DNA from 2 places in the Thermomonospora cellulosilytica genome. Region 2 is predicted to be linked to the other one. Evidence: riboswitches for the same ligand, from Rfam matches in the RefSeq annotation. Region 2 holds a riboswitch; the other holds the start of a gene.
What was found. A riboswitch is a leader RNA that binds a small molecule or an ion and turns the genes downstream of it on or off. The one in region 2 is predicted to bind glycine.
Positions count from the first base shown of each region.

Region 1: linked by a shared signal. The riboswitch ahead of gcvT (glycine cleavage system aminomethyltransferase GcvT) and the one ahead of gcvP (aminomethyl-transferring glycine dehydrogenase) in region 2 are both predicted to bind glycine.

Region 1 covers NZ_JACJII010000001.1:6,893,055-6,907,277, forward strand. Annotated here, with positions in the region: gene HNR21_RS32395 (TetR/AcrR family transcriptional regulator) at 1-427, shown strand, start outside; gene HNR21_RS32400 (SDR family NAD(P)-dependent oxidoreductase) at 465-1,331, shown strand; gene HNR21_RS32405 (4'-phosphopantetheinyl transferase family protein) at 1,296-2,018, opposite strand; gene HNR21_RS32410 (AMP-binding protein) at 2,132-2,968, shown strand; gene HNR21_RS32415 (hypothetical protein) at 3,422-4,150, opposite strand; gene HNR21_RS32420 (ATP-dependent DNA ligase) at 4,256-5,791, shown strand; gene HNR21_RS32425 (Uma2 family endonuclease) at 5,864-6,463, shown strand; gene HNR21_RS32430 (M50 family metallopeptidase) at 6,595-7,905, opposite strand; gene HNR21_RS32435 (FadR/GntR family transcriptional regulator) at 8,018-8,782, opposite strand; gene HNR21_RS32440 (TIGR00725 family protein) at 8,900-9,367, shown strand; glycine riboswitch at 9,420-9,516, shown strand; glycine riboswitch at 9,521-9,612, shown strand; gene gcvT (glycine cleavage system aminomethyltransferase GcvT) at 9,681-10,781, shown strand; gene gcvH (glycine cleavage system protein GcvH) at 10,813-11,202, shown strand; gene glyA (serine hydroxymethyltransferase) at 11,202-12,464, shown strand; gene HNR21_RS32460 (L-serine ammonia-lyase) at 12,544-13,917, shown strand; gene HNR21_RS32465 (maleylpyruvate isomerase family mycothiol-dependent enzyme) at 13,927-14,223, opposite strand, start outside.
Region 2 covers NZ_JACJII010000001.1:4,811,920-4,826,142, reverse strand. Annotated here, with positions in the region: gene HNR21_RS22555 (DUF5999 family protein) at 1-45, shown strand, start outside; gene HNR21_RS22550 (alpha/beta hydrolase family protein) at 158-766, opposite strand; gene HNR21_RS22545 (tetratricopeptide repeat protein) at 817-1,935, opposite strand; gene gcvP (aminomethyl-transferring glycine dehydrogenase) at 2,044-4,893, opposite strand; glycine riboswitch at 4,967-5,078, opposite strand; glycine riboswitch at 5,080-5,176, opposite strand; gene HNR21_RS22535 (lysylphosphatidylglycerol synthase transmembrane domain-containing protein) at 5,444-7,960, shown strand; gene HNR21_RS22530 (MerR family transcriptional regulator) at 8,067-8,669, opposite strand; gene HNR21_RS22525 (bifunctional nuclease family protein) at 8,927-9,397, opposite strand; gene ftsR (transcriptional regulator FtsR) at 9,522-10,256, opposite strand; gene HNR21_RS22515 (FHA domain-containing protein) at 10,366-10,905, opposite strand; gene HNR21_RS22510 (cytochrome P450) at 11,190-12,530, opposite strand; gene HNR21_RS22505 (pectate lyase family protein) at 12,749-13,726, shown strand; gene HNR21_RS22500 (STAS domain-containing protein) at 13,895-14,223, shown strand, end outside.

The DNA of each region.
Region 1 (14,223 bases), 2.1 Mb from region 2:
CATGGCCGGCGCGAGCGACCCGCGCGACATGGTCTGGCGGGGAATGCTGGCGTACTTCGAGTTCATGGACGCCCACAGCCGGTCGTTCGCGATGCTGCTGCAGGAGCCCATGGTGGTCCCCGGCGGCACCGGCGAGGTGCTCGAGCAGACCCGGCGGCAGCAGAGCGGGCTGATCGCGCCGCTGCTGGCCGCCCTGGCGCCGGACGTCCCCCCGGTGGCGGTGGAGGCCTACACCGAGATCATCATCGGGGCGTGCGAGCGGCTGGCGCTGTGGCGGCTGAGCCATCCGGAGGTCGGCGCCCGTGACGCGGCACAGTACATGACCGACTTCACGTGGAACGGGTTGCGCAACCATGTCGGAGCGGCATTTCCGCCCCCGGCGCCCGGACCCGGCGTGCCAAGATCGGACGGTTCTCCGGACGACTAGCCGGCAAAGGCCCGGCCCGACCCCCACGGAGGTCGTGATGCCCGTAGCCCCCTTCGACGGCGCGCTGGCGGTGGTCACCGGCGCCGGCAGCGGCTTCGGCCGGGCCACCGCGCTGGCCCTGGCCGAGCGCGGCGCCACGGTGATCGCCGCCGACGTCGACGGCGCCGCCGCCGAACGGACCGCCGCGCTGGCCGGCGCCCTCGGCCCGGCCGCCACCGCCTGCCGGGTGGACGTGGCCGACGCCGCGGCGATGGAGAAGTTCGCCGCCGCCGTCCGGGACGGGCACCGGGTCCCCGACATCGTGGTCAACAACGCCGGGATCGCGGTGAGCGGGCCGTTCCTGGACACCGGCCTGGAGGACTGGGACCGCGTCATGGGCGTCAACCTGTGGGGCGTGATCCACGGCTGCCGGCTGTTCGGCGCGCAGATGGCCGAGCGCTCCCGCGCCCTGCCCACCAGGCCGGACCGGCCCAACAAGGGCGGCCACATCGTCAACATCGCCTCCGCCGCCGCCTACTCCCCCAGCCGCGCGCTCCCCGCGTACTGCACCACCAAGGCCGCGGTGCTGATGCTCAGCGAGTGCCTGCGCGCCGAACTGGCTCCCGAGCGCATCGGGGTGACCGCCGTCTGTCCCGGCTTCTCGGAGACGAACATCGTGCGGAACGCGCGCATCGTCGGCATGGACGAGGCGCGGGCCGAACGCCTGCGCGCCCTCGGCCAGCGGGGGCTGCGGCTGCGCCGCTACCCGCCGGAGAAGGTCGCCGAGCGCATCGTCGAGGCCATCGTCAAGAACAAGCCGGTCGTCGCGGTCAACGCCGAGGCCCGGCTGCTGCGCGGGCTGTCGCGGCTGTCCCCGGCCGCCATGCGGCTACTGGCCCGCGTCCCAGCCCCCCGGGTCGGCTAGGCCGGGGCTCGCGGACCGTTCGGCGATCACCGGGTCGGGCTGGTCGATCAGGGCCAGGCAGGCCGCGTAGCCGGGGCCGGGGTCCAGGGTCCGCAGGGTCATCCGGCCGGGCAGGTCGCGCCGGCCCTCCCAGGACAGCAGGCGCGGGGGCTCGTCGGGGGCGGAGACCCGCACGTCGGTCAGCGGCACCCGCAGCCCGTCCCCGGTGGCCTTCAGGACGGCCTCCTTGCGGGTCCAGTACGTCAGCAGGCCCTGCCGGAACCAGGCCCGGCCCAGGTCCCGCAGGTCGGCGGCCTCGTCGGAGGCGAGCAACTGCCGGGCGATGCCCTCGTTGAGGCGGTCGGAGGACTCCTCGACGTCCACGCCGACCGGGCCGCCGCGGGTCAGCGCGACGACCACGAGGTCCCCCGAGTGCGAGACCGACAGGTGCGGGCCGCCCGCGATCGTGGGACGGCCGTGCGGGGCGCCGCAGCCGGGGCAGGTGCGGTCCAGCGGCACCTCCTGCGGCGCGACGCCCAGCAGGGCCCCGGCGGCCAGGCGGGTCACGGCGACGCCCACGGTGAAGCGGTCGCGGTCGGCGTCGCGCCGGTACCGGTCGCGGCGGGCGCGCTCGGTGTCGTTCAGCAGGTCCACATGCCAGGGGCGTACGTCGTCGCGTCTCGCCCACCACACCTGACACTCCAGCACGCGCCCCAACGTACCCGCGCCGGCTCTTGACCGAATGTGGGACAGCGGTGACGTTGAAGTCCGGGCGCCGGTCGCGGCGACCGGATGCGGCCCCCGGCAGCGAAGGATCGGACATGACCACAGGGGTGCGTTTCGGCCAGCGGAAGCGGTCCTACGACGAGCTGAACGGGCGGGCGGCGCGGATCGCGGCCGGGCTGGACGCGATGGGGGTGCGGGCGGGCGACCGGGTGGCGCTGATGCTCCGCAACGAGCCGGCGTTCCTGGAGGTCACCGCGGCGGCGGAGGCGCTGGGCGCGGCGCCGGTCCCGGTGGACTGGCACCGGCGGGGCGACGGGCTGGCGGAGGCGCTGCGCGGGGCGCGGGCGGTGTTCGCGCACACCGACCTGGTGTCGGCGGTGGAGGAGGCGCTGCCGGAGGGGGCCGGGGTGGTGGAGGTCCGGCCGCCGGTGGAGCTGACCGCCGCGTACGGGCTGCCGCCGAACGGGGTGACCCGCCGCCATCCGACGCTGGAGGCCATGATCGAGGGCAACGAGCCGTGGCGGGCCGCCCCCGCCGCGTACGGGGCGCGGCGTGCGGGGCTCGGTGACGGCTTCGGGCTGGGGCCCGGCATGCGGACGATGGTCCCGGCGCCGCTCTACGACACCGTCCCCAACGCGCACGCGGTCTGGGCGATGCGCAACGGCGTCGACCTGACGATCATGCCGAGGTTCGACCCGGAGGGCCTGCTGCGCACCGTCGAACGCAACCGGATCGAGCACGTCCAGATGACGCCGGACATGTTCGAGGAACTGCTGCGGCTGCCGGAGGACGTGCGCCGCAGGCACGACCTGTCCTCGCTGAAGGCGGTGGTGCACGCCGTGCCGTGCCCGGCGGACGTCGAGCGGGCGATGACCGGCTGGTGGGGACCGGTCCTGCGGCGGTACCGGGAGGACCCGCGCCCGGTCCGGTGAACGGGAGACGAAGACGATCACGCGGCCGGCGGCCCCGATGTTCGGCAGATGCGGAACGCCCGTCGCACCCTGACCGATATTCGCGTCGCCCGCCATTCCGGACGACCGGCGCAATGGATGCGGACCGGACTTACGGGGGTTATCCGAAAAGTGAACGCCCGGTGACACGGAACCGCCGGGCGGAGCCTCCGCCCGGCGGTTCCACTCGGCACTGCCGTGTTCTCCTCTACCGAGGTGATCGCAGGTCTAGACCGGTCTAGACCCAGGACACCCCCACCGATCGAGCGGCCACGTTGTGCGCCCTCCTCCTCCTGGGCACGCGTCTCCCCTCCGCGCGCACCCGACGCCGGGACCGATACCCCCCGCGAATCGGCTTACACCCGCATTTACCGCGATAGTTTAAAGGTGAATCGCGAGTCACTTAACGAGTTCGGCCGATTACCCGCAAATGCTTTAGCCGAGCCGCCCCAGCACTTCCCGGGCGATCGCCGCGGCCTCCGCCAGGCACCGCTCCCGCTGCCGCGGCGAGGGCTCCGTCCCGGCCACCGGCTCGCTGTAGCCGGCGGTGACCACCACGTTGCCGGTGCGCACCGCGACCTCGCCGATCGCCAGCGGCCGGTGCCGGTCCACCTTGAACCACCGGTACGCCTGGTCACCGAGCCCCGGCAGCGCCTCCAGGGTGACCGTCCGCTCCTCGGTCGAGCGGCCGGCCAGCGTCCACTTGATGTCGAAGTGCCGCTGGGCGCTCTGCTCCGGCGTGAACGCCCCCACCGCCGTGTACAGCCGCAGGTCGACCGACAGCCACCGGGCCTCGCCGGAGGCCGAGCCGTACCCGCAGTAGCCGAACGTGGCGTTCCCGCTCGACGTCGGCCGCCCGTCCGGCACCAGCCGCCGCACGGTCCGCTCCGACACGGTCCCGCACGCCGGGGGCAGCGCCGAGTACCGCCGGTGCGGGGAGCCTGACGTTCCGTCCGGGACCGGGGCCGGGGACGCCGTCCCGCCCGGCGCGGCCCCGCCGCCGGGATCCCCGCCGGGCAGCAGGACCAGGGCCACCGCCGCCACCGCAGCGACGGCCCCCGCCGCCAGCAGGAGGGTGAAGCGCCTGGACCGGCGCGCCGGCGCGGGCGGCTCCGGCGGCGAGTAGATCCGGTCGAAGTCCTCGGGCGGCCGCGGCAGGCCCACTCCGCTCCCCTCTCCCCGGTGGTCACCACCCGACAGGCTAGGCAAAGGCCCGCGGCTCCTGCCAGGCGGAGGTTCGCTGTCGGTGGCGGCGGCGACAATGAGGGGATGCTGCTCGCCGAGATCGCCCGCACCTCAGCGGAGGTGGCCCGCACGTCCGCCCGCCGGGGCAAGATCGACCTCCTGGCGGACTGCCTGCGCGCCGCGGGGCCGGACGACGCCGCGGTAACGGTGGCCTATCTGTCCGGTGAGCTGCCGCAGCGCCAGATCGGGGTCGGGTACGCCGCGCTGCGGGACCTGCCGCCGCCCGCCGCCGAGCCGGCGCTCGCCGTGGCCGAGGTCGACGCGGCGTTCACCGAGATCGGGGCGGCCTCCGGCAAGGGCTCGGTGGCCCGCCGCCGCGAACTGCTGGGCGCGCTGCTGGCCCGCGCCACCCGGGCCGAGCAGGACTTCCTGATCCGGCTGCTGTCCGGGGAACTGCGGCAGGGCGCCCTGCACGGCGTGATGGTCGACGCCGTGGCCAGGGCCGCCGGGGTTCCCGCCGCCCGGGTACGGCGCGCGGTGATGCTGCGCGGGGCGATCGGCCCGGTCGCCACGGCCGCGCTCGGCGGCGGCGCGCAGGCCCTGGAGGCGTTCACCCTCCAGGTGGGGCGGCCGGTCAGGCCGATGCTGGCCGCCGGCGCCCCGTCCGTGGCGGAGGCGCTGGCCAAGCTGGACAGCGGCCCCGGCGGCAAGCGGGTCGCCGTGGAGTGGAAGCTGGACGGCGTCCGCGCCCAGATCCACGTCGACGGCGACCGGGTGGGCGTGTTCACCCGCACCCTCGACGACATCACCGACCGCCTGCCGGAGGTCGTGGCGGCCGCGGCGGGCCTGCCGCTGCGCGACGCGGTCCTCGACGGCGAGCTGATCGCGCTGCGCCCCGACGGGCGGCCCCACCCGTTCCAGGTCACCGGCGCCCGCACCGCGACCCGCACGGCCACCGAGTCGGTGCCGCTGTCGATCTTCGTGTTCGACGCCCTGCGCCTGGACGGCGAGGACCTGCTCGACCGCCCGGCCGCCGACCGCTACGCGGCGCTGGCCGAGGCCGTTCCGGCGGACCTGCTGATGCCGAGGCTGGTCACCGACTCCCCGCAGGAGGCCGCGGAGTTCTTCGCCGACGCGGTGCGGCGCGGCCACGAGGGCGTGGTGGTCAAGTCCCTGGACACCCCGTACACCGCCGGCCGCCGCGGCGCGGGCTGGATCAAGGTCAAGCCCCGGCACACCCTCGACCTGGTGGTGCTGGCCGCCGAGTGGGGCCACGGCCGCCGCAGCGGCTACCTGTCCAACCTCCACCTGGGCGCCCGCGACCCGTCCACCGGCGGCTTCGTCATGCTCGGCAAGACCTTCAAGGGCCTCACCGACGAACTGCTGGCCTGGCAGACCGAGCGCTTCCGGGAACTGGCCGTCCGCCAGGACTCCTGGACCGTCCACCTGCGCCCCGAATTCGTCGTCGAGATCGCCTTCGACGGCCTGCAGCGCAGCCCCCGCTACCCCGCCGGCCTGGCCCTCCGCTTCGCCCGCGTGCTGCGCTACCGCCCCGACAAGACCTCCGCCGAGGCCGACACCATCGACACCGTCCGAGCCCTGGCCCCCGTCCTGGACTGATCCCGTGCGCAGCCCGATCCGGCCGGGCCGTCACTGGCTAGACTGCCTACGGGGACGACGAAGGAGGAGGACGTGGGTGTCGCCTTCCGCCATGACCAGCCGTGGAGCTGGGGTCCCTACACGATCGAGGACCTGCACGCCCTTCCCGAGGACGGCAAGGGCTGGGAGCTGTCCCAGGGCTGGCTGGTAGAGATGTCCCCCTCCCCCCTGCACGGCGCCGTCGCCGGCAACCTCCACGACGCCCTCGCCCGGGCCGCCGAGGCGGCCTCCGCGCCCGTGCACGTCGGCAGGGGCGGGGACGAGGAGTTCAGCATCCCGGCGGGCGTGCGCAAGCCCGACGTCTTCGTCATCGACTCCGCCGCCCGGCTGGCGACCCTCATGGAGGACAGGAGCACCTACAGCGGCGCCGACCTGATACTGGTCGCCGAGGTCGTCTCCCGCCGCAGCGGCAGCGAGCAGACCGACCGGGTGGTCAAGCGCCGCGAGTACGCCGAGGCCGGCATCCCCTGGTACTGGATCGTGGACTTCCGGCCCGTCGCCCGCATCGAGGTCCTGGCGTTGAACGACCGCGGCGCCTACGAGACCGCCCATGTGGCGGTCGACGACGAGGAGCTCAAGGTCTCCGACCCCTTCCCGATCATCCTGACCCCGGCGACCCTGCTGGACGTCTGAGCACCCGGCGGGCGGATGGCCGCCCGTGTTCGGCTTTCGCCGTTCGGGCGGTGCGGGTCAGGTGACCGCAGCGGAGCGAGGATCGCCTGATCCCCGCTCCGGGGGCCGGGAGTCGTCCCCAGAGGAACGGGTCAGCCGGAGAAGTGGATGGGGTTGACCAGGTCGGCGTAGATGAGCAGGGCGCCCATGAACAGGAAGACGGAGGCCATCACGTAGGTGAGCGGGAGGGCCTTGGCCACGTCGACGTAGCCGGGGTCGGGGCGGCGCAGGAGGCGGGCGACGCCGCGCTTGACGGCCTCCCACAGGGCGCCGGCGATGTGGCCGCCGTCCAGCGGCAGCAGCGGGATCAGGTTGAACATGCCGACGCCGAAGTTGACGGCGGCCAGCACCGAGACGAACCAGACGATCTTGTCGGTGGTGGGGTGCTCGGAGGCGATGATCTCGCCGCCGATGCGGCGGCTGGCGCCGACCACGCCGATGGGGCCCTCGGGGTCGCGTTCCGCGCCGCCGAACGCGGCGTGCCACACGTCGACCATCCGCTGCGGGAGCTGCACCAGGGCGACCACGGTGCGCTGGGTCATCTCGGTCATGTGGTCGACGACCGCGCCGGGGCCGAGCCGCTCGCGCTCCACCAGCGGGCTGATGCCCAGGAAGCCGACGGTCTCGACCTTGTCGGGGTCGTCGAGGGAGCGCAGCTGGTTGGTGGTGACGGGAACGTCGAGCGTGCGCCGGGCGCCCTGGCGGTCGGCCACGACGACCTGCACGGTCTTGCCGCCGGAGTCGCGGATCAGGCGCTGCAGCTGCGCGTAGTCCTCGATGCGGACGCCGTTGTAGGAGACGAAGCGGTCTCCCGGGCGCAGCCCCACCGCGGCGGCGGGGGTGGGCTTCTCGCCGGGGCGGCACTCGTCGCGGCCCGCCTCGGCGGCGGGGATGACGCACTCGGACACCGTGCTGATCACCGGCTGCGGGCGCTCCACCCCGAAGCCCATGATCAGGACGGCGAAGAACACCACCGCCAGCAGGATGTTCATGGCCGGGCCGCCGACCATGATCAGCAGCTTCTGCCACCACTTCTTGGAGTAGAAGACCCGGTCCTCGTCGCCGGGGCCGACCTCCTCCAGCGCCGCGCCCCGGGCCGAGTCGATCAGCCCCTGGAACGGGCCGGTCCGCATGGAACGCACCCGGCCGGCCGGATCGCCCTTGGCGGGCGGCAGCATGCCGATCATCCGGATGTAGCCGCCGAACGGCAGCCACTTGATCCCGTACTCGGTCTCGCCCCGGCGGGTGGACCACAGGGTGGGCCCGAAGCCCACCATGAACTGCGGGACGCGGACCCCGAAGAGCTTGGCGAAGCTGAAGTGCCCCAGCTCGTGCAACGCGATCGACAGCATGAGCAGCAGGAAGAACAGCAGTGCGCCGCCCAGCACGATCAGCGATTCCATGAGCCCTCCGATGATCTGCGCCCCCGCGATCGGGTCAAGCGTATGTCATCCGGTACGAACGAACCCGTCCCCAAGGTTTCCGGACGGGCCGTCCCGGCTCATGCCGGGACCATCACGCCAGGAATCCGCGCAGCAGCGCGGCGGTCCCCTCCAGATGCTCGACCACGGCCCGGCGCGCGGCCTCCGGGTCGCCCGCCAGGACGGCGTTCACGATGGCCTCGTGCTGCACGGCCGAGTGCTCGATGTTGCGCTGCAGCACCGGGATGGCGTTCAGCAGGTCGGTCACCCGCATCCGGGCGTCGGCGCACGCCGTGGCCAGCAGCGTCGACCCGGTCAGCTCGGCGACGGTGAGGTGGAACCGGGCGTCCAGCCGCCGGTAGTCGGCCTCCCCGGCGGCGTTGGCCTCCTGCTGGGCGCGCCGCAGCCGGGCGGCCTGGGCCTCGGTCAGCTCCATGGTGGCCAGCAGTTGCGCCGCTCCGGTCTCCACCGCCATCCGGTAGGTCAGGGCGTCGGTGAGCCGCCCCACCTGCCCCTCGGCGACCCGGGCCAGGTCGCCCGAGCGGGGCCGGGGCGTCCGGTAGGTCACGAAGGTGCCGCCGGACCGGCCGCGCCGCGACTCCACGTACCCCTCCTGCTGGAGCGCGCGGATCGCCTCGCGCAGCGTGACCCGGCTGATGCCGAGCCGGGGGGCCAGCTCCCGTTCCGGCGGGAGCCGCTCGCCGTGCGCCACCACGCCGAGCTTGATGATCTGCAGGAGCCGTTCCACGGTCTCCTCGAACGCGTTGCCGGCCCGGACCGGGCGCAGCACCGCCGCCAGCGGATCGGCCGGCGCCTCCGGCGGGCCCGGCACCCGGTGGTCGTCGATCTCGCTCAGCATGGCCGCCCTTCGGTCGAGGTCGTCCGGGGGCAAACGTTACAGGCCCGTCACCCGTCGCCCACGACCTCGCGAACCGCCCTACCCAGTTCGGCGGACGCGGCAACTACCGTGGGCCGGGTGGCCCCGCAGATCGCGGTGTGCGGCCCCGCGGACTGCACGCCCCAGGAGGAACGGGACGCCCGGGAGGTCGGGCGGCTGCTCGCCGAGCGCGGCGCGATCGTGCTGTGCGGCGGCTACGGCGGCGTGATGGCGGCGGTGGCCGCCGGAGCGCGGGCGGCGGGCGGCACGGTGGTGGGCATCCTGTCCGGCGGCGACCGCGCGGGCGCCTGCCCCGACCTGACGGTCGCCATCCCCACCGGCCTCGGCCAGGGCCGGAACGTGCTGCTGGTGACCGCGGCCGACGCGGTGATCGTGGTGGGCGGCTCGTGGGGGACGCTGTCGGAGCTGGCGCATGCGATGCGGCGCGGGAACGTGCCGGTGGTGCAGCTCGGCGGCTGGCGGGTGCTGGACGCCGACGGCCGGGAGCCGCCGGGCGTCCGGCACGCGGCCGGCCCCGCCGACGCGGTCCGCCTGGCCCTGGACTGAACGCCGGTCTCGCCCCGGCCCCCGGGGCGCTGCTAGCCTGAGGCCGCGCCGATGACCCCGCGCGGGAGAGCGCCCTCGCAGCCGGCGGGGGACGCCGAAGGAGCAACTCCTCCCCGGAACCTCTCAGGCACAAGGACCGCACGGGACAGGCGACCTCTGGAAAGCGGGGACCCGCCGGTCCCCCGCCGACGGTGAAAGCGTCCCGCCCGGCGGGAGGCGAATCTCTCAGGCTCCGATGACAGAGGGGGAGGCACCGTCCAGCCTGGTCCGGATGGGAACATGAGACCAGCGCACCGTGACAAGGAGCCGACCCGTGCCTGCCGATGACACCACCGCCAAGCGGACTCCGCTGTACGACGTGCACCGTGAACTCGGCGCGACCCTCGTCGACTTCGCCGGTTTCCAGATGCCCCTGCGGTACACCAGCGAGACCGCCGAGCACCGGGCGGTCCGCACCGGGGCGGGACTGTTCGACCTGTCCCACATGGGCGAGATCCTCGTCACCGGCCCGCAGGCCGCCGAGGGGCTGGACTACGCGCTGGTGGGCGAGCTGTCGGCGGTCAGGGCCGGCCGCGCCCGCTACACCATGATCTGCGCCCCGGACGGCGGGGTGCTGGACGACCTGATCGTCTACCGGCTGGACGAGGAGGAGTACCTCGTCGTCGCCAACGCCGCCAACGTGGCCACCGTCCGCGACGCCCTCACCGAGCGGATCGCCGGGCGGTTCGACGCCCGGGTGGACGACCGCAGCGACGAGTACGCGCTGATCGCGCTGCAGGGCCCGCAGTCGCAGGCGATCCTGGCCCAGTTCACCGACGCCCCGCTGGACGGGCTGAAGTACTACGCGTGGCTGCGCGGGCGGGTCGCCGGGGTGGACGCTTTGATCGCGCGTACGGGGTACACGGGCGAGGACGGCTTCGAGCTGTTCGTGGCCGCGGCCGACGCCGTCACGCTGTGGAACGAGCTGGCCATGGTGGACGGCGTGGTGCCGGCCGGCCTGTCGGCGCGGGACACGCTGCGGCTGGAGGCGGGGATGCCGCTGTACGGCAACGAGCTGACCGCCGAGACCACCCCGTACGAGGCGGGGCTGGGCCGGGTGGTCAAGCTGGGCAAGCCGGGCGACTTCGTGGGCCGGCAGGTGCTGGCGGCCTACGCCGAGACCCCTCCGGGCCGTACGCTCGTGGGGTTGGTGGCGCGTGGCCGGCGGGCCCCCCGCAAGGGGTACCCGGTGGTCACCGCGGACGGCACGACCTGCGGGGTGGTGACCAGCGGCGCCCCGTCGCCGACCCTGGGCAGGCCGATCGCCATGGCCTACGTCGACAGCGGGGCCGCCGGCGGCGAGCTGGCCGTCGACGTCCGCGGCAGGCGGGAACCGGTGGACGTGGTCGACCTGCCGTTCTACAAGCGTTCGTGAAACGTGCGGATCCGGAAGAGAGAAAGCGATCGTGAGCGTTCCTGAGCAGCTCCGTTACAGCGAAGAGCACGAGTGGGTGGCCGGTCTCGACAACGAGGACGGCGTGGTCACCATCGGCATCACCGCGCACGCCGCGGACGCGCTCGGTGAGATCGTCTACCTGGAGTTGCACTCCGGGGAGGGCGACACCGTCGAGGCCGGCGAGCCGTGCGGGGAGGTGGAGTCGACCAAGTCGGTCAGCGACCTGTACGCGCCGGTGTCCGGCGAGATCACCGCGATCAACCAGGCGGTCATCGACGAGCCCAAGGTGATCAACGACGACCCGTACGGGGAGGGCTGGATCCTCAAGGTGCGGGTCAGCGAGGAGCCCGGCGACCTGCTGGACGCCGAGTCCTACGGCAAGCTGATCGAGGAGTCCTGATGAGCTTCGGACTGCACGACCCGCTGGCCGCGGTCGATCCGGAGATCGCCGAGGCCGTGGCCGCGGAGCTGCGCCGCCAGCAGAACACCCTGGAGATGATCGCCTCGGAGAACTTCGCCCCGGTGGCGGTGCTGCAGGCGCAGGGCTCGGTGCTGACCAACAAGTACGCCGAGGGTTATCCGGGGCGGCGCTACTACGGCGGCTGCGAGTTCGTGGACGTGGCCGAGCAGCTGGCGATCGACCGGGCCAAGGAGCTGTTCGGGGCCGAGCACGCCAACGTGCAGCCGCACTCGGGCGCGCAGGCCAACACGGCGGTGTACTTCGCGCTGCTGGAGCACGGCGACACCATCCTGGGCCTGGACCTGGCGCACGGCGGTCACCTCACCCACGGGATGCGGATCAACTACTCGGGCAAGACGCTGAACGTGGTGCCGTACCACGTGCGCGCCGAGGACGGCCGCGTCGACATGGACGAGGTGGCGGCGCTGGCGGCCGAGCACCGGCCGAAGATGATCGTGGCGGGCTGGTCGGCGTACCCCCGGCAGCTGGACTTCGCCGAGTTCCGGCGGATCGCCGACTCGGTGGGCGCGCTGCTGATGGTGGACATGGCGCACTTCGCCGGGCTGGTGGCGGCCGGGCTGCACCCCTCGCCGGTGCCGTACGCCGACATCGTCACCACCACCACCCACAAGACGCTGGGCGGCCCGCGCGGCGGGCTGATCCTGTGCCGCGCCGAGTACGCCAAGAAGATCAACTCGGCGGTGTTCCCGGGCATGCAGGGCGGCCCGCTGGAGCACGTGATCGCGGCCAAGGCGGTGGCGCTGAAGATCGCCGCGTCCGAGGAGTTCCGCGAGCGGCAGGCCCGCACCGTGGAGGGCGCGAAGATCCTGGCCGAGCGGCTGCTGGCCGAGGACTGCGCCAAGGCCGGGGTGCAGGTGCTGACCGGCGGCACCGACGTGCACCTGGTGCTGGTCGACCTGGTCAACTCCCAGCTCACCGGGCGGGACGCCGAGGACCTGCTGCACTCGGTGGGGATCACGGTCAACCGCAACGCGGTGCCCAACGACCCGCGCCCGCCGATGGTGACCTCCGGCCTGCGGATCGGCACGCCCGCGCTGGCCACCCGGGGCTTCACGGCCGAGGACTTCACCGAGGTCTCCGACGTGATCGCGCTGGCCCTGCAGCCCGACCCCGACATCGCCGCGCTGTCGGCCCGGGTGCGCGCCCTGGCCGACAAGCACCCCCTCTACCCCGGCCTGTGATCCGCCGCCGTGACCCCGTGACCCGGTGCCGCGGGGTCGCGGCGGGGCTCGCCGGGCCTTGGCCTACAACGAGGTAGCCATGGCCATCAGCGTCTTCGACCTGTTCAAGGTGGGCATCGGCCCGTCCAGTTCGCACACCGGCGGTCCGATGGCCGCCGCGCACCGCTTCGCCCGCGGCCTGCGCCGTGACGGCCTGCTGGAGAAGACCGCGTCGGTGCGGGCCGTGCTGTACGGCTCGCTCGGCCTGACCGGCAAGGGCCACGGCAGCGACAAGGCAGTCATGCTGGGCCTGGAGGGCGACAAACCGGAACTCGTCGACGTCGACGCCGTTCCCGGGCGTCTGGCCGCCATCCGCGACCGGGGCACGCTGCGCCTGTTCGGCCAGGTGGAGATCCCGTTCGTGGTCGGCGAGCACCTGATCTTCGAACGCAAGGAGTCCCTGCCGGGCCATCCGAACGGGATGCGCTTCACCGCCTACGACGCGGACGGTTCCGAGCTGCGCTCCCGGGTCTACTACTCGGTGGGCGGCGGGTTCGTGGTGGACGAGAACGCCACCGGGGCCGACCGGATCAAGCCCGACGACACCGTTCTGCCCCACCCGTTCGAGTCGGCCGCCGAGCTGCTGGCCCGCTGCGCCGAGACCGGCCTGTCGGTCTCGGCCCTGATGCTGGCCAACGAGCAGGCGTTCGGCCGTACCGAGGCGGAGATCAGGACCGGCCTGCTGGAGCTGTGGCAGGTGATGCGCGCCTGCGTGCGGCGCGGCTGCACCACCGAGGGACTGCTGCCCGGCGGCCTGAAGGTCCGTCGCCGCGCCCCGCAGCTGCACCGCCGCCTGCGCACCGAGGGCTCGGCCGACCCGATGCACGCCATGGACTGGGTCACCCTGTTCGCCCTGGCGGTCAACGAGGAGAACGCCGCAGGCGGCCGTATCGTCACCGCCCCCACCAACGGCGCGGCGGGCATCGTCCCCGCCGTCCTGCACTACTACGACCGTTTCGTCCCCGGCGCCGACGAGGGCGGCGTGGTGCGCTTCCTGCTCGCCGCCGGCGCCATCGGCGTGCTGTTCAAGCAGAACGCCTCCATCTCCGGCGCCGAGGTCGGCTGCCAGGGCGAGGTGGGCTCGGCCTGCTCGATGGCCGCCGCCGGCCTGGCCGAGGTCCTCGGCGGCACCCCCGAGCAGGTGGAGAACGCCGCCGAGATCGGCATCGAGCACAACCTGGGCCTGACCTGCGACCCCGTGGGCGGCCTGGTCCAGGTCCCCTGCATCGAGCGCAACGCCGTGGGCGCCGTCAAGGCCATCACCGCCGCCCGCATGGCCCTGCGCGGCGACGGCCGCCACTTCGTCTCCCTCGACAAGGCCATCAAGACCATGCGCGACACCGGCCGCGACATGCTCGACAAGTACAAGGAGACCAGCCGCGGCGGCCTGGCCGTCAACGTCATCGAGTGCTGAGCCCCCGGCTCAGGGGGTGGTGTTCATGTTGGCGAGGACCCTCGTGGCCAGGTCCTGGTCGCCGGCGACGGTGGCGGGGACGGGAACGGTGTCGGGGGTGCGGCGGCCGGTGGACAGGAGCATGAAGGTCTCCCAGTCCATGGTCAGGGTGGCGGTGGGGGCGTCGACGGGGTCGGTGTCGCGGGCCCGGCGGTCGTCGCCGACGGCGATGTGGCGGGTGAACGCGGCGGGGCCGGTGACCTCGAACCTGACGGTCTGGCCGGGCTCGGCGCCGGCCTTCTTGCCCACGACGAACGGCAGGCCGAA
Region 2 (14,223 bases):
GCCCCGCAGCGCCCGATCGCAAGGTCGGCCACGCCCGCGGTCTGAGCGGTCTCCACGACGGGGGCCTGTTCAACGCAGTGATCACTTCGGGGGCACAGCCGCCTGCCCGATCCCGGGCCACCCGGCCCGGGATCGGCTCACGCGCGTGTCCGCCCGTTCACGCCGGGGCGCCGATCCGGGCCCAGCGGCGCAGCCACGGCTCCACCGCGGCGCCAACCGCGGCCGGGTTCCTGTCGAGGTCGTGCCGTTCGCCCGGCAGCACCGTCACCTGCGTGGCGTCGGCCGGGTCGGGGATCCCGAACGGATCCCGGTCCCCGTTGACCACCAGCACCTCCGTCCCGGCGGTGCGCAGTTCGCCGGCGCGGGAGACCCCGGGCCGGCGCGGCGGACACAGCGGGAACGCCAGCGCCACCACCCCGGCGGCGCCCGCGGCGCGGGCGGTGCGGCAGGCCACCCGCGCGCCGTTGCTGCGGCCGCCCTGGACGAGCGGCAGGCCGCCGATCCGGTCGCGCAGCGCGCCGATCACCTCGAGCCACGCCTCGTCCTGCTTGACCGGTGAGCCGGGGGCGCGCCGCCCCGCCAGCCGGAACGGCTGCACGACCCGCGCCACCGCGCCGCCGAGCCCGAGCGCCGCCGCGCGCACCGCCAGCAGGTCGGGGGCCTGCACTCCCCCGTTCGAGCCGTGCGTCAGCACCAGCCAGAACGCCGGGTCGCCCGGTTCGTCCAGGGTGACCTCGGCGGGCCCGTGCGCCGTCATGATCCGCATGGGGCCACGCTAACGGCGGCCGGTCCGTCCCCGGCACCCGGCCCGCCGGGTCAGCGCTCGGGCGTGTCGGGGCCCAGGGCGCGGCGGGCCCGGTCGTCGAAGCTCTCGTGCAGCAGCCCGCCCCACCAGTAGTCGTCGGGGACCCGGATCGCCTCGCCGAGCACCTGGTGCGTCTCGGCGGGATCACCGGCCGGTCCCTGGACGTGGCGCAGCGCGGCCAGCGCGTAGATGTGGTCGAGCGCGCCGAACACCTCGCCGGTCAGGGCGGGCAGGCTCCCGTCGGCCACCGCCGACTCCACCACCGGCTCCCACCAGGGGATCTCGGCGTCCTCGTCGCGCTCCCCGAACCCGCGGCGCAGCCTGGCCCGGACCTGCCCGGCGACGGCGGACCGGGTCAGCCCCTGCGCCCACACCTCGCCGGCCTCCTCGGCGCGGCCGCGCAACGGCAGCGTCCGCGCCAGCAGCTCGGTCGCCAGCGGCCCCACCTCCGGGTCGGTGGCGGCCTCCTCGTCCTCCAGCACCGTCCGGAACGCCCCGATCGCCTGGTCCAGGTAGGCGATGCCGATCGCGGTGGCCAGCCGGGCGTAGGCGTACGGGGAGGTCTCCCGGTCGATCATCCGCAGCGCCGCGGTCAGCACCCGCTGCGCCCGGGCCGGCTCGCCGCGTTCCAGCAGCCGCTGCGCCAGGTCGTGCGCGGCGACCGGGGCGTACTGCGGGTTGCCGGTCTCGATCACCCGCTCCCACCAGCCGCGGGCGGTCTCGAAGTCGCCGTCCTCGTCGGCGAGCTGCGCCAGCGCCAGCAGCGCGGGCGGCAGGTAGCCGGGGTTGCCGAAGTCCACCACCGTCCGCCAGGCCCGGGCGGCCTCGTCGCGCTCCCCCGCGCGCTCGTGCAGCAGCGCCAGGTGGTAGGCGGCGCGCGGCCCGTACTCGGGGTCCTCGGTGCCGATGGCGATCCAGTCGGCGTCCCGGGCCCCCGCCACGTCCCCGACGTCGTCGAGCACGACCGCCAGCCCGAGCGCGGCCCGCGCCCGGTGCGGCCCCTCCCCCATCCTCAGGACCTGCTCGAACAACCGGGCGGCCGCCTCCGGCTCACCGCCCTCGGCGAGCCGGCGGGCCTCCTCGCACAGCAGCGACGGATCTGCGGTCGCCTCGTCCGGGGTCGTGCTCATGGTGCCTTCCGGGGGGTGGGCCGACAAGTCCCTGAAACCCTACCCAGCAGGGGCCGGAAGACCCGGTGAAACGCCGGGGCGTGCCCGGCGTTCCACCGGAAAACGATCTCAGTCCTCGAAGGCCTCCGGGGGCGGGCAGGCGCACACCAGGTTGCGGTCGCCGTACGCCTGGTCGATGCGGCGGACCGGCGGCCAGTACTTGGCCTCGCGCAGCGACGGCAGCGGGTAGGCGGCCTCCTCCCGGCCGTAGGGGTGCTTCCAGGAGTCGGCGGCCAGGTGCTCGGCGGTGTGCGGGGCGTTCTTGAGCGGGTTGTCGGCGCGGTCGTAGGTGCCGTCGGCGACCCGGGCGATCTCCCGGCGGATCTGGATCATCGCGTCGCAGAACCGGTCCAGCTCGGCCAGGTCCTCGCTCTCGGTCGGCTCGATCATCAGGGTGCCGGCCACCGGGAACGACAGGGTCGGGGCGTGGAAGCCGTAGTCGATCAGCCGCTTGGCCACGTCCTCGGCGGTGATCCCGGTCTCCTTGGTGATCTTGCGCAGGTCGGCGATGCACTCGTGCGCGACCAGCCCGTTCCGCCCGGTGTACAGGATCGGGTAGTGCGGGGCCAGCCGCCGGGCCACGTAGTTGGCGGCCAGGATGGCGCCCTCGGTGGCCTCGCGGAGCCCGTCGGGGCCCATCATCGCGATGTAGGCCCAGGAGATCGGCAGGATCCCCGCCGAGCCCCACGGGGCCGCCGAGATCGGGCCGACGCCGGTGTCGGCCGGCCCGGCCTCCGGGCGCAGCGGGTGGCTGGGCAGGAACGGCACCAGGTGCTCGGCCACGCCGACCGGGCCGACGCCCGGGCCGCCGCCGCCGTGCGGGATGCAGAACGTCTTGTGCAGGTTCAGGTGCGAGACGTCGGAGCCGATCTCGCCGAGCCGGGCCAGGCCGACCAGGGCGTTGAGGTTGGCGCCGTCCACGTACACCTGCCCGCCGGCGTCGTGCACGGCCTTGCACACCTCGACGATGGTCTCCTCGAACACCCCGTGGGTGGACGGGTAGGTGACCATGATCGCGGCGAGGTTCGCGCCGTGCTGGGCGATCTTGGCGTGCAGGTCGTCCAGGTCGATGTTGCCGCCGGAGTCGCACTTGACCACCACGACCCGCATCCCGGCCATCGCGGCGCTGGCGGCGTTGGTGCCGTGCGCCGAGGACGGGATGAGGCAGACGTTGCGGTGCTCCTCGCCGCGGGAGGCGTGGTAGCCGCGGATCGCCAGCAGCCCGGCCAGCTCGCCCTGCGAACCGGCGTTGGGCTGCACCGAGACCTTGGCGTAGCCGGTGATCTCGGCCAGCCAGCCCTCCAGCTCGCCGATCAGCTCCAGGTAGCCGCGGGCCTGGTCGATCGGCGCGAACGGGTGGATGTTCGCGAACTCCGGCCAGGTGATCGGCTCCATCTCGGTGGTGGCGTTGAGCTTCATCGTGCACGAGCCCAGCGGGATCATCGTGCGGTCCAGCGCCAGGTCCTTGTCCTGCAGCCGGCGCAGGTAACGCAGCATCGCGGTCTCGGACCGGTGGGCGTGGAACACCGGGTGGGTCAGGTAGACGCTGTCGCGCCGCAGCCCCTCCAGCAGGTCCCCGGCCGGCGCGGGCCCGCCGGGCCCCTCGATCCCGAACGCCTCCAGCACCCGCGTGACGTGCTCGGCGGTGGTGGTCTCGTCGCAGGCGATCCCCACGTGGTCGGCGTCGACCGGACGCAGGTTGATCCCGCGCTCCAGGGCCGCCCCGACGACCTCGGCGGCGCGGCCCGGCACCCGGGCCAGGACGGTGTCGAAGAACACGTCGTGAACGATCTGCACGCCGCCGGACCGCAGCCCCTCGGCCAGCGTGCGGGCGTGCCCGTGCACCCGCTCGGCGATCGCCCGCAGCCCCTCCGGGCCGTGGTAGACGGCGTACATCCCGGCCATCACCGCCAGCAGCACCTGCGCGGTGCAGATGTTGCTGGTGGCCTTCTCCCGGCGGATGTGCTGCTCGCGGGTCTGCAGCGCCAGCCGGTACGCCTGGCGGCCGTCGGCGTCCACCGACACCCCGACCAGCCGGCCGGGCAGCTGCCGCTGGATGCCCTCGCGGACCGCCATGTAGCCGGCGTGCGGGCCGCCGAAGCCGTACGGGACGCCGAACCGCTGCGAGGAGCCCACCGCGATGTCGGCGCCCAGCTCGCCCGGCGGGCGCAGCAGCGTCAGCGCCAGCAGGTCGGCGGCCACCACCACCTGGGCGCCGCGCTCCTTGGCCTGGGCGATCACCGGGGCCAGGTCGCGGACCGCGCCGCCGGCCCCCGGGTACTGCAGCAGGACCCCGAAGCAGCCGTCGCGCTCGGGCAGGCCCTCCGACAGGTCGGCGACCTCGACGGCGATGCCGAGCGCCGCCGCGCGGGTCCGCACCACCTCGATGGTCTGCGGCAGGACGTCGGCGTCGATGAGGAACGCGCCCGGCTCCTTGGCCTTGGACACCCGGTGCGCCAGCGCCATCGCCTCGGCGGCGGCGGTGCCCTCGTCCAGCATCGAGGCGTTGGCCACCGGCAGCCCGGTCAGGTCCGCCACCACGGTCTGGAAGTTCAGCAGCGCCTCCAGCCGGCCCTGGGAGATCTCCGGCTGGTAGGGGGTGTAGGCGGTGTACCAGCCCGGGTTCTCCAGCACGTTGCGCAGGATCACGCCGGGGGTGATCGTGCCGTGGTAGCCCAGGCCGATCATCGAGGTGAGCACCGTGTTGCGGGAGGCGATCTCGCGCAGCCGGGCCAGCGCGGCGCTCTCGTCCAGCGCGGCGGGCAGCGCCAGCGGCCGGCCGGTGCGGATCGCGGCGGGAACGGCGTCGGCGACCAGCGCGTCGATGTCGCTGTAGCCGATCCGCTCCAGCATCCGGGCGTGGTCGTCCGGCGAGGGTCCGATGTGCCGGTCGGCGAACGTGGTGTGGGCTGTCGTCATGGCTGGGGAGCCTCCTGGGCTGCGGCGCGGGCTGTCGCAGTGGTCCGGCCCGCGGGCGGGCCCGCCGGCCGTCTCCCCCTCTGTCATCTGCACCTGAGAGCTTCACCCGCCGGGCGGCGGGCTTGCACCTTCGGTGAGACGCCGTTCCCCGTTCGCACCGGGAACACGCCTGCTTTCCAGAGATGCCTTCCCCGCACGGTCCTTTTGCCTGAGAGGTTCCGGGGAGGGTTGCCCCTTCGGCGCCCCGCGCCCTGCGGCGCGAGGTCTCTCCCGCGCGGGGTTTGACGGCTACCTCCGCCACTGTACTCAACCCCTGGGCCAAGCGATCACAACGGTCCCGCCTCGAGACGGAAAACGCAGGTCGACGTGGGGATGCACACGCTTTGCCGACCGCTACGATGGCCCCCGACAACACGACGGGGACCCCAGGCCGCTCCGGCCGCGGGACGGGGCTGGGGGTTGGTGCAGTGGAGCCGACGAGGGGCCCTCGACGCGTCGCGCCCGGTTCTGGGACGCTGATCACGATGAAGTGTCCGGACGGCGGTGTCACGTGACACCGACTCACGACAACGCGGTGGACCGGCGGCAGGCCGGCACCGCTCCCGGCGAGCCCGGCGGGCGGGAGCCCCGGGCGCAGCGGCCGGAACCGGCCGAGCCGACCCCGGCCGCCGCGGCGACGGTGGACGAGCCGTCGCTGCCGCGCCGGATCCGCCGGCCCGGCGACGCGATCCGGTTCGCCGCCTCGGTGGCCGGGGTGGCCGGGGTGCTGCTGCTGGTCAACATCGCCCAGGGCACCACCCAAGGGCTGCAGACCGACATCCGGGAGGGCACCGAGCGGGCCCCGCACGTGCTGCTCGGCCTGGCCACCCTGGTGTCCAGCTTCGGGGTGCTGGCGGTGCCGGTGGCGTTCGCCGTCGAACGGCTGCTGCGCCGCGAGGGGCTGCGGGTGGCGGTGGGCCTGCTGGCCGCGGTGATCGCGTTCGCGCTCACCGTGCTGCTGGACGGCTGGGAGATCCCGGCCGCGCCCGGCGGGGTGCTGGACTCGCTGATCTGGGGCGGCTCGCGGACCGCGCCGCTGCACACCGACATCACCCCGGTGATCGCGTTCGTCACCGCGGTGGGGACGGCCGGCCGGCCGCGCTGGCAGGCGGCGATCTGGACGATGATCGGGCTGGCCGCGCTGACCGGGCTGACCGCCCAGTACGCCTCGGTGTCGGCGCTGGCAGCCACCTACTTCCTGGGCCGCGCGATCGGCTACGGCACGCTGTACGCGGTCGGCGCCCCCAACCCGCGGCCGCCCGGCGCCGCGGTGCTGGCCGCGCTGGGCCGGCTGGGGCTGCGGCCGGTGCGCGCCCGGCGGCTGCCCGACCGCGACGACGTCCGCCGGTACGGCGTCGCCGTGGAGGACGGCCGGCGGCTCGGCGACCCGCCGCATCCGGACGCCGAGTGGCGGCTGGAGGTCACCGTCCTGGACCGCGACCAGCAGACCGCCGGGATGCTGTACCGGGTGTGGCGGCTGGTGCGGCTGCGCGACCGCTCCACCCGCCGCGCGGTCCGGTCGCTGCGGCGGTCGCTGGAGCAGGAGTCGCTGATGGCGTACGCGCTGCACGCCGCCGGCGCGCGCACCCCGCAGCTGCTGGGCACCTGCGAGGTGGGCACCGAGGCGGCGCTGCTGGCCTACGAGCACGTCCCCGGCCGGACCCTGGACGCCCTCGACGACGCGGAGCTGACCGACGAGTTCCTCACCGACCTGTGGCGGCAGTTCGGGCTGATGCAGGAGGCGCGGCTGGCGCACCGGCGGCTGGAGCAGGGGTCGGTCCTGCGCGACGACTCCGGCGCCGCCTGGATCGTCGATCTGCGCGCCGGGGAGACCGCCGCCAACGACCTGCTGCTGCGGCTGGACCTGGCGCAGCTGCTGACCACGCTGGCGCTGCGGGTGGGCGCCGAACGGTCGGTCGGCACCGCCGCCGCCGTGCTGGGCGCCCGCGCCCTGGCCGGCGCGGTGCCGCTGCTGCAGCCGGTGGCGCTCAACCGGGGCACCCGCGCCGCGCTGCGGCACGACCGGGAGCTGCTGACCCGCATCCGCGAGCAGATCCTGCGGCTGGAGCCGGAGACCGAGGCCGCCCCGGTCCGGCTGGAGCGGTTCCGGCCGAGCACCATCGTCAGCATCGTGGCGCTGACCATCGCCGCCTACATCGTCTTCCCGCAGCTCAGCGATGTCGACGTGGGCGGCCTGGTGGCCAACGCCCACTGGTGGTGGGTGCTGGTGGGGATCGCCGGCGCGGCGGCCTCCTACCTGGCGGCGGCCTGGATGCTGATGGGGTTCGTGCCCGAACGGCTGCCGCTGGTGCGGACCGTGCTGGTGCAGCTGGCCGCCTCGTTCGTCAAGCTGGTCGCCCCGGCCGCGGTCACCGGCGTCGCGCTCAACACCCGCTACCTGCAGCGGGCCGGGGTGCGGCCGGGGCCGGCGGTGGCCAGCGTCAGCGCCTCCCAGCTGATCGGGCTGGCGATGCACGTGCTGCTGCTGGTGCTGTTCGGCTTCGTCACCGGCTCCACCGGCACCGCCACCGAGAACCTGGCCCCGTCCCGGATGATCGTGATCGTGCTGCTGGCGGTGGCGGTGGCGGCCGGCGCCGCGGCGATGGTCCCCCCGATCCGCCGGCTGGCCGCCGATCGGCTGCGGTCGATGTTCTCCGGGGTGCTGCCGCGGCTGGCCGACGTGCTGCAGTCGCCGCGCAAGCTGATCACGGGGTTCGGCGGGACGCTGCTGCTGACCGCGTCCTTCGTGCTGTGCCTGGACGCCTCGATCCGGGCGTTCGGCGGGGAGCTGGCCTGGACGTCGGTGGTGGTGGTGTTCCTGACCGCCAACGCGCTGGGTTCGGCGGCGCCCACCCCCGGCGGGCTGGGAGCGGTCGAGGGCGCCCTGTCGGTGGGGCTGACCATCTCCGGGCTGCCCGCCGAGACCGCCACCTCCGCGGTGCTGCTGTTCCGGCTGCTGACGTTCTGGCTGCCGGTGCTGCCGGGCTGGGGGGCGTTCGCGTACCTGCAGCGCAAGGAGATCATCTGAGCGCCGGGGGCGGCTCGGGGGAACCTCCGGGACTATATGATCGTTTGTGGGTTATGTGCCGGGTTTTCCGGGTATAGGGGCGGGCACTGATCGTCTGATGTGTGTCTCAGCTGGTGCGCCGGACCCGCCGACGTGCCAGCTCGTCATGAGGATGGGGGGCGTCATCGCGGACCGCGCGCTCGGCGGGCAGCTCGGCCAGGCTGCCCTCGACCTCCTGCCAGACCCGGCCCAGGGCTATGCCGAACACGCCCTGCCCCCCGGCCAGCAGATCCACCACCTCGTCGGCGGAGGTGCACTCGTAGACGCTCACGCCGTCGCTCATCAGGGTGATCTGGGCCAGGTCCTTGACCCCGCGGTCGCGCAGATGGGACACCGCGGTGCGGATCTGCTGCAGGGACACGCCCGTGTCCAGCAGCCGTTTGACGACCTTGAGCACCAGGATGTCCCGGAAGCTGTACAGCCGCTGGCTGCCCGAGCCGTGCGCGGCCCGCACACTGGGCTCCACCAGCTGGGTGCGGGCCCAGTAGTCGAGCTGGCGGTAGGTGATCCCGGCCGCCGCGCACGCCGTGGGACCGCGGTAACCGACGTTCTCAGGCGGGGGCGACACCTGGGTGTCGAACAGCAGTCCCTGCTCTCCGGCACGCTGTGAGGCGACGTGCCTGTCAGGGTGCTCAGAGTGCGCCTTGCCCTCGCCGCTGCTCACCGCCACGCGGACCTCCGGCTTCTATCAGCCCGTGCCGCTTCGTCAAGGGGGTTTGACGAATTACACCACGGGTGTTCCACCAGCACGGTAGGTGCCGGTCAGGGTGTGGTCAACGTTCGGCGTCGGCGCGTCGCATGCCCGGATGAACCGGCTTCACGTGGGCAAACTGCGCGCAGGCGCCCTCATCGCTTCCCTTACCCCGTTCCCCAGCGTAATCAACGGCCAGGAGCGAACCGGTCCGCGGGGGGCCGGTGGGCGCGTCGTCAGCCGGCCCGGCCGAAGTCCTCCGGCGAGATGGTGTTGAGGAACTCGCGGAACTTCTCCACCTCGTCCTCCTGCTCGTCGGGGATCGCCACCCCCGCCTCCTCCAGCACGTCCTCGCTGGCGAAGATGGTCGCCCCGGTGCGCAGCGCCAGGGCGATCGAGTCCGAGGGGCGGGCGCTGACCTCGACCCCGTTGGAGAACACCAGGTCGGCGAAGAAGATGCCCTCGCGCAGCGCGGTGATGTTGACGGTGCGCAGCTGGACGCTGAGCGCCTCCAGGACGTCCCGGAACAGGTCGTGGGTCAGCGGCCGCGCCGGCAGCACCCCCTGCTGGGCGAAGGCGATCGCGGTGGCCTCCACGGCGCCGATCCAGATGGGCAGGTACCGATCCCCGGCCGTCTCCTTCAACAGGACGATCGGCTGGTTGGAGGGCATCTCGACCCGGACGCCGACGACCTCCATCTGCTTCACAGCGGCTCCCTGCTGCTTCTCGGCTGTTTCGATCGGCTCGTGACGGACCCTTATGCCAACGTACACCCTCCGGTCGGCGGCGATCCCCCGCCGGGCGCGATGATCCGTCGCCGGATCGGGCGGTTCACCGGTCCAGGGTCTCCCGCAGCCCGGCGCAGACCAGCGCCGCGTGCACCCGCGCCAGCAGGTCGGCGATGGCGCGGGCGGTCCGCTCGGCCTCCTCGGGCCCGCCGGGGCCGCGCCGCCGCAGCAGCGGGGCCACCGCCTGCTCGATCAGTCCCAGCTCCCGGTCGGCGGCGGCCTTGACCGCGCGCAGGTGCCGCACCTGCACGCCGTGGCGGCCCAGCGCGGCGGCGGCGCGGGTCACGGCCAGCGCCTCGGCGCCGTAGTGCCGGCCGGTCCGCCGGACCAGCCCGGCGTCCTCCAGCTCGGCCAGCAGCTCCTCGTCGGCGGCCGCGCCGTCCAGCAACTGGCGGCGGGTCAGCCGGACGTCCGGGACGTCCTCGCCCGGCGCGGCGGCGGCCCCGTCGGCGGCGACCAGGCGGCGCGGCGCCCGCGCCGGCCGGGCCGGTGCCGCCCACGGCGGGTCGACCTCCTCGCCCCGGTCCCTGGCCTGCAGGTACTCCTTGATCACCCGCAGCGGCAGATAGCGGTCGCGCTGCGCGGACAGGATGAAGCGCAGCCGGTCCACGTCGGCCGGGGTGAACTTGCGGTACCCGGAGGGGGTGCGCTGCGGCTCGATCAGCCCCTCGGCCTCCAGGAAGCGGATCTTGGAGACGGTGACGTCCGGGAAGTCGGGCCGCAGCAGCGCCAGCGCGTCCCCGATCGTCATCGTCCGCCGGGCGGGCTGGACGCTCACCGGCCTCCTCCCGGGCACGCCGGCGGCGGGCCGGTCCCACCGGCCCGCCGTGCCGTCGGTTCGGTTCGCGGCTCGCTCACGCCCGTGTCACACCCCGCCGCGGACGGCCTCAGCCGTAGTGCTGCGGATTGGTGAGGAACACCAGCCGGAACTTGCCGATCTGCACCTCGTCGCCGCCGGACAGCCCGGCCTGGTCGATGCGCCGGCGGTTGACGTAGGTGCCGTTCAGGCTGCCCACGTCGCGGACCGAGAAGGTGCCGCCGTGGCGGGCGAACTCGGCGTGCCGCCGCGAGACGGTGACGTCGTCGAGGAAGATGTCGCTCTCGGGGTGGCGGCCGGCCGAGGTGCGGTCCTTGTCCAGCAGGAACCGGCTGCCGGCGTTGGGGCCCCGCTTGACCACCAGCAGGGCGGTGCCGGGCGGCAGCTGCTCCACCGCGATCTGGTCGGCGCCGGTGTCCTCGGCGGGCTGGGCGTCGGGTTCGTAGGCCTCGATCCCGGCGATCGAGATGGTGGACGTGGACTCGCCAGGCGACTCCCGCGGGGGCATGGGCGGCGGTCCGCCCCGGGTGAGCGGAGTGCCGCACTGGGAGCAGAAGCGGGCATCATCCGGATTGGCGTGACCGCACTGCGTGCAGTAGACGCTCGGCATCGATCGGCTCGGCCTCCTACCTTCGGCGTGCCCCGGCGCGCCCGCGTTCCGCGAGCGCGACGACCCGCGCTGCTCTTCCCGACTCCCGCCCGTCACGCGACGGTTGCCGCAACTTATGCCGGGCGAGCCCGGAGGGTCAACCGAGACAGGGACCCGGGACTCCCCACGCTACTTCGTCAATGATCGCAGGTCCACGCCGCCGCGCGGGACGTCCCCGCCCGCGGCCGCGACCTGGCCGGAACCGGACCGGCACCTTTACATCGTAGATCACACGATCGCGGTGGTCAGCGCCCGGACGCGCGGACCGGCAGCGGGTCCAGGGCCAGCCGCACCGCGCCGTGGTCGAGGGCCTGCGGCAGCGGGCGCCCGGGACTCAGGCCGCGCGGCCGGCGCAGCAGCCGCGGGTCGTGCCCGCGCAGCAGGCTCGCCAGCAGCGAGGTGGTCACCAGCAGCGCCAGGCTCTCCCCCGGGCACCGCCCGGCGCCCGCCCCGAACGGCGTGACCGCCCCGTCCGCCGCCGCCCGGCCGTCCAGCCAGACGTCGGGGTCGAACCGGTCGGCGTACGGCAGCGTCGCGCGGTCCCGGCCGAACAGCGGCAGCAGCACCATCAGGGCCGATCCGGCCGCCAGGACCCGGTCCCCCCACCGGGTGTCGGCGGTGCTGCGCCGCCAGACCACCGGGGCGACCGGCCACAGCCGTGCCGACTCCAGCACGCAGGCCCGCAGGTACGGCACCGACACCGGGCTCGGCGGATGGGCGGCGTGCAGGCCCGACAGCTCGTCGCGGACCCGGGCGAGCCGGTCGGGATGGGCGGCCAGCAGCACCAGCGTCCGGTACGCCGTCACCCCGGCCGCGCCGAAGCCCGACAGCCAGCGGGCCACCTGGCTCAGCGGGTCGCCGCCCTCCCCCGCCGGGCTGCGCGCCAGCTGCCCGGCCAGGCTCTCCGGCTCGGCCCGTTCGACGTACATCCGCAACCGGCGGCGGAACGTGTCCTGCAGCGCGGCGGGCGGCCTGCGGCGGCGGAACCGGCCCGCGCCCGGCGCGGTCCCGGCCAGCAGCGCGCCGAACATGTCGGTGAGCATCCGGTCGTCGCGGGCCGAGTCGCCGAGCACGATCCGGCGGGCCAGCCGCCGGTACGCGGCGGCGTAGGCGCCCCACGTCAGCTCCCCGTCGGCGGCGACCGCGTCCAGCAGCCGCGACGTCTCCCGCTGCACCCGCAGCATCATCGGCCCGGCGATCCGGTGCACCTGCTGGTGGGCGTCCAGCACGTCCTCGTCGACGCTGCGGCGTTCCACCGCGTCCTCGCCCGGCGGCGACGGCACCCGGTGGGGCAGCAGGTGCGGGGGAACCCCGTCCCCGCCGGTGAGGTCCGGCGGGGCGAACTCGGCGGACCCGCCGGTCAGGACGCGCCGCGCGTCGCGCCGCGACAGCACCAGCACCAGGCGGCCGCCGGGCAGCGCGATCCGCACCGGGCCGGGCCCGTACCGGCGGCGCAGCCGCAGGACGCGCCGGTCGGTCCACAGGGCCGGGCGGGGGCCTCGCGGCGCCAGCAGCGCGCCGCCCAGGCGGACGGTGTCGACGACCGAGGTCCGTCTGATGCCTTCCCTGCCGGATGTCCGCCTCATGTGCCCCCTCCGCGATCGGTGAACGCCGGTGTCCCCGGCGCTACCCGGCAGGGGCACCGTCATTCCTCGGCGGGGCGGGCGGCCCGGCTGTGGAGCTTTCACCGCCCTTTCAGGGGCCCCGGTGGGGAGGCTCCCAACGTTGCCTCCGGCGTCTTCAACGGCCGTGCGGCGCGTGCTGGACTTCTGGACCACCCGAACCCGAGCAAGGGGAGGATCCCATGACCATCGCGCGTTCGGCCGCGCTGATCGGCGGCGGCGCCGCGCTCGCGCTCGCGGTCTCCGGCTGCGCCTCGGCCGTGCAGGTCCGGCAGGTGGCGCAGCAGGCGGCCGCCGCCTTCGAGAGCAGCCCGGTGGGGTACGCCAGCCTCAACGGCGGCACCACCGGGGGCGCCGGAGGGACCACGGTGACGGTCACCGGCGCGACCGACTTCGTCCGGTACGCCACCGCGAGCGGCCGGTACGTCATCCGGGTGAACGGCACCGTCCGGCTGTCGGGGATGCAGAAGGTCGCCTCCGACAAGACGATCATCGGGGTGGGCACCGCCGGGCGGATCACCGGCGGCGGGCTGAACCTGAGCGGCGTCCGCAACGTCGTCATCCGTAACCTGGCCTTCAGCGGCTCCTCCGACGACGCGATCAACGTCGAGCGGTCGACCAACGTCTGGATCGACCACAACGACCTGACCGACGCCTATGACGGGCTGATCGACATCAAACGCGGCTCGGACTACATCACGGTGTCCTGGAACCACGCTTTCGGTCACGACAAAACGTTCCTGCTCGGACATTCCGACGACAACGGCGCGGAAGATCGCGGACACCTGCGCGTCACCTACGTGCACAACTGGTTCGACCGCACCAACCAGCGCCACCCCCGGGTGCGGTTCGGCAACCCCGTGCACGTGCTGAACAACTACTTCTACGGAATCGGCAGCTACGGCGTCGCCTCCACCGAGAACGCCGGCGTCTACGTCGAGCGGAACTACTTCGAGAACACCTCCAAGCCGACCGTCACGCAGACCGGCGACTCCGCCTCCGGCAACATCAAGCTGCTCAACAACCACCTGGTCAACTCGGGTGCCCCGGCCTCGCGCAACTCCACGCTGGTCGCCCCGATCCCCTACTCCTACACCCCCGACGGCGCCCCGGACGTGAAGTCCATCGTGACCGCGGGAGCCGGCGTCGGAAAGATCTGAACGACCGGCCGGTCCGGGCGGGAAGGACGAAGAATCCGGCCCGCCCGGGTCCGCGGCGCGAAGGAATTCAATGCCGCGAGCGTGATATCCCTTGGCATCTCACGACGTTCACGCCATGCTGTTGCGCCACGGAAGACGGACACCGGTCATCGGATCATCGGGACTGCCATGGCGGACAACGTCGTCGACATGGTCGTCGTGGAGTGCGACGGATACACCGTCGCGCTGCTCTGCGGCGAGATCGACTGCCACACCGTGCCGGACCTGCACGGCCGGCTGCGCCGGCTGCTCGTCCGGCTGGACCGCCCGCTCATCGTCGACATGAGCGGCGTGGCGTTCTGCGACGGGAGCGCGCTGCGGATGTTCTCCGCCGTGGAGGGCGAGTGCTCGCGGCGGCGCGTCCCGCTGGCGGTCGTGGGGCTGCGCGAGTACCTGGAGGGGCTGTTCCGGGCGTTCGGGCTGCACGAGCGCATCCCGCTGTGCACCACCCACCAGGA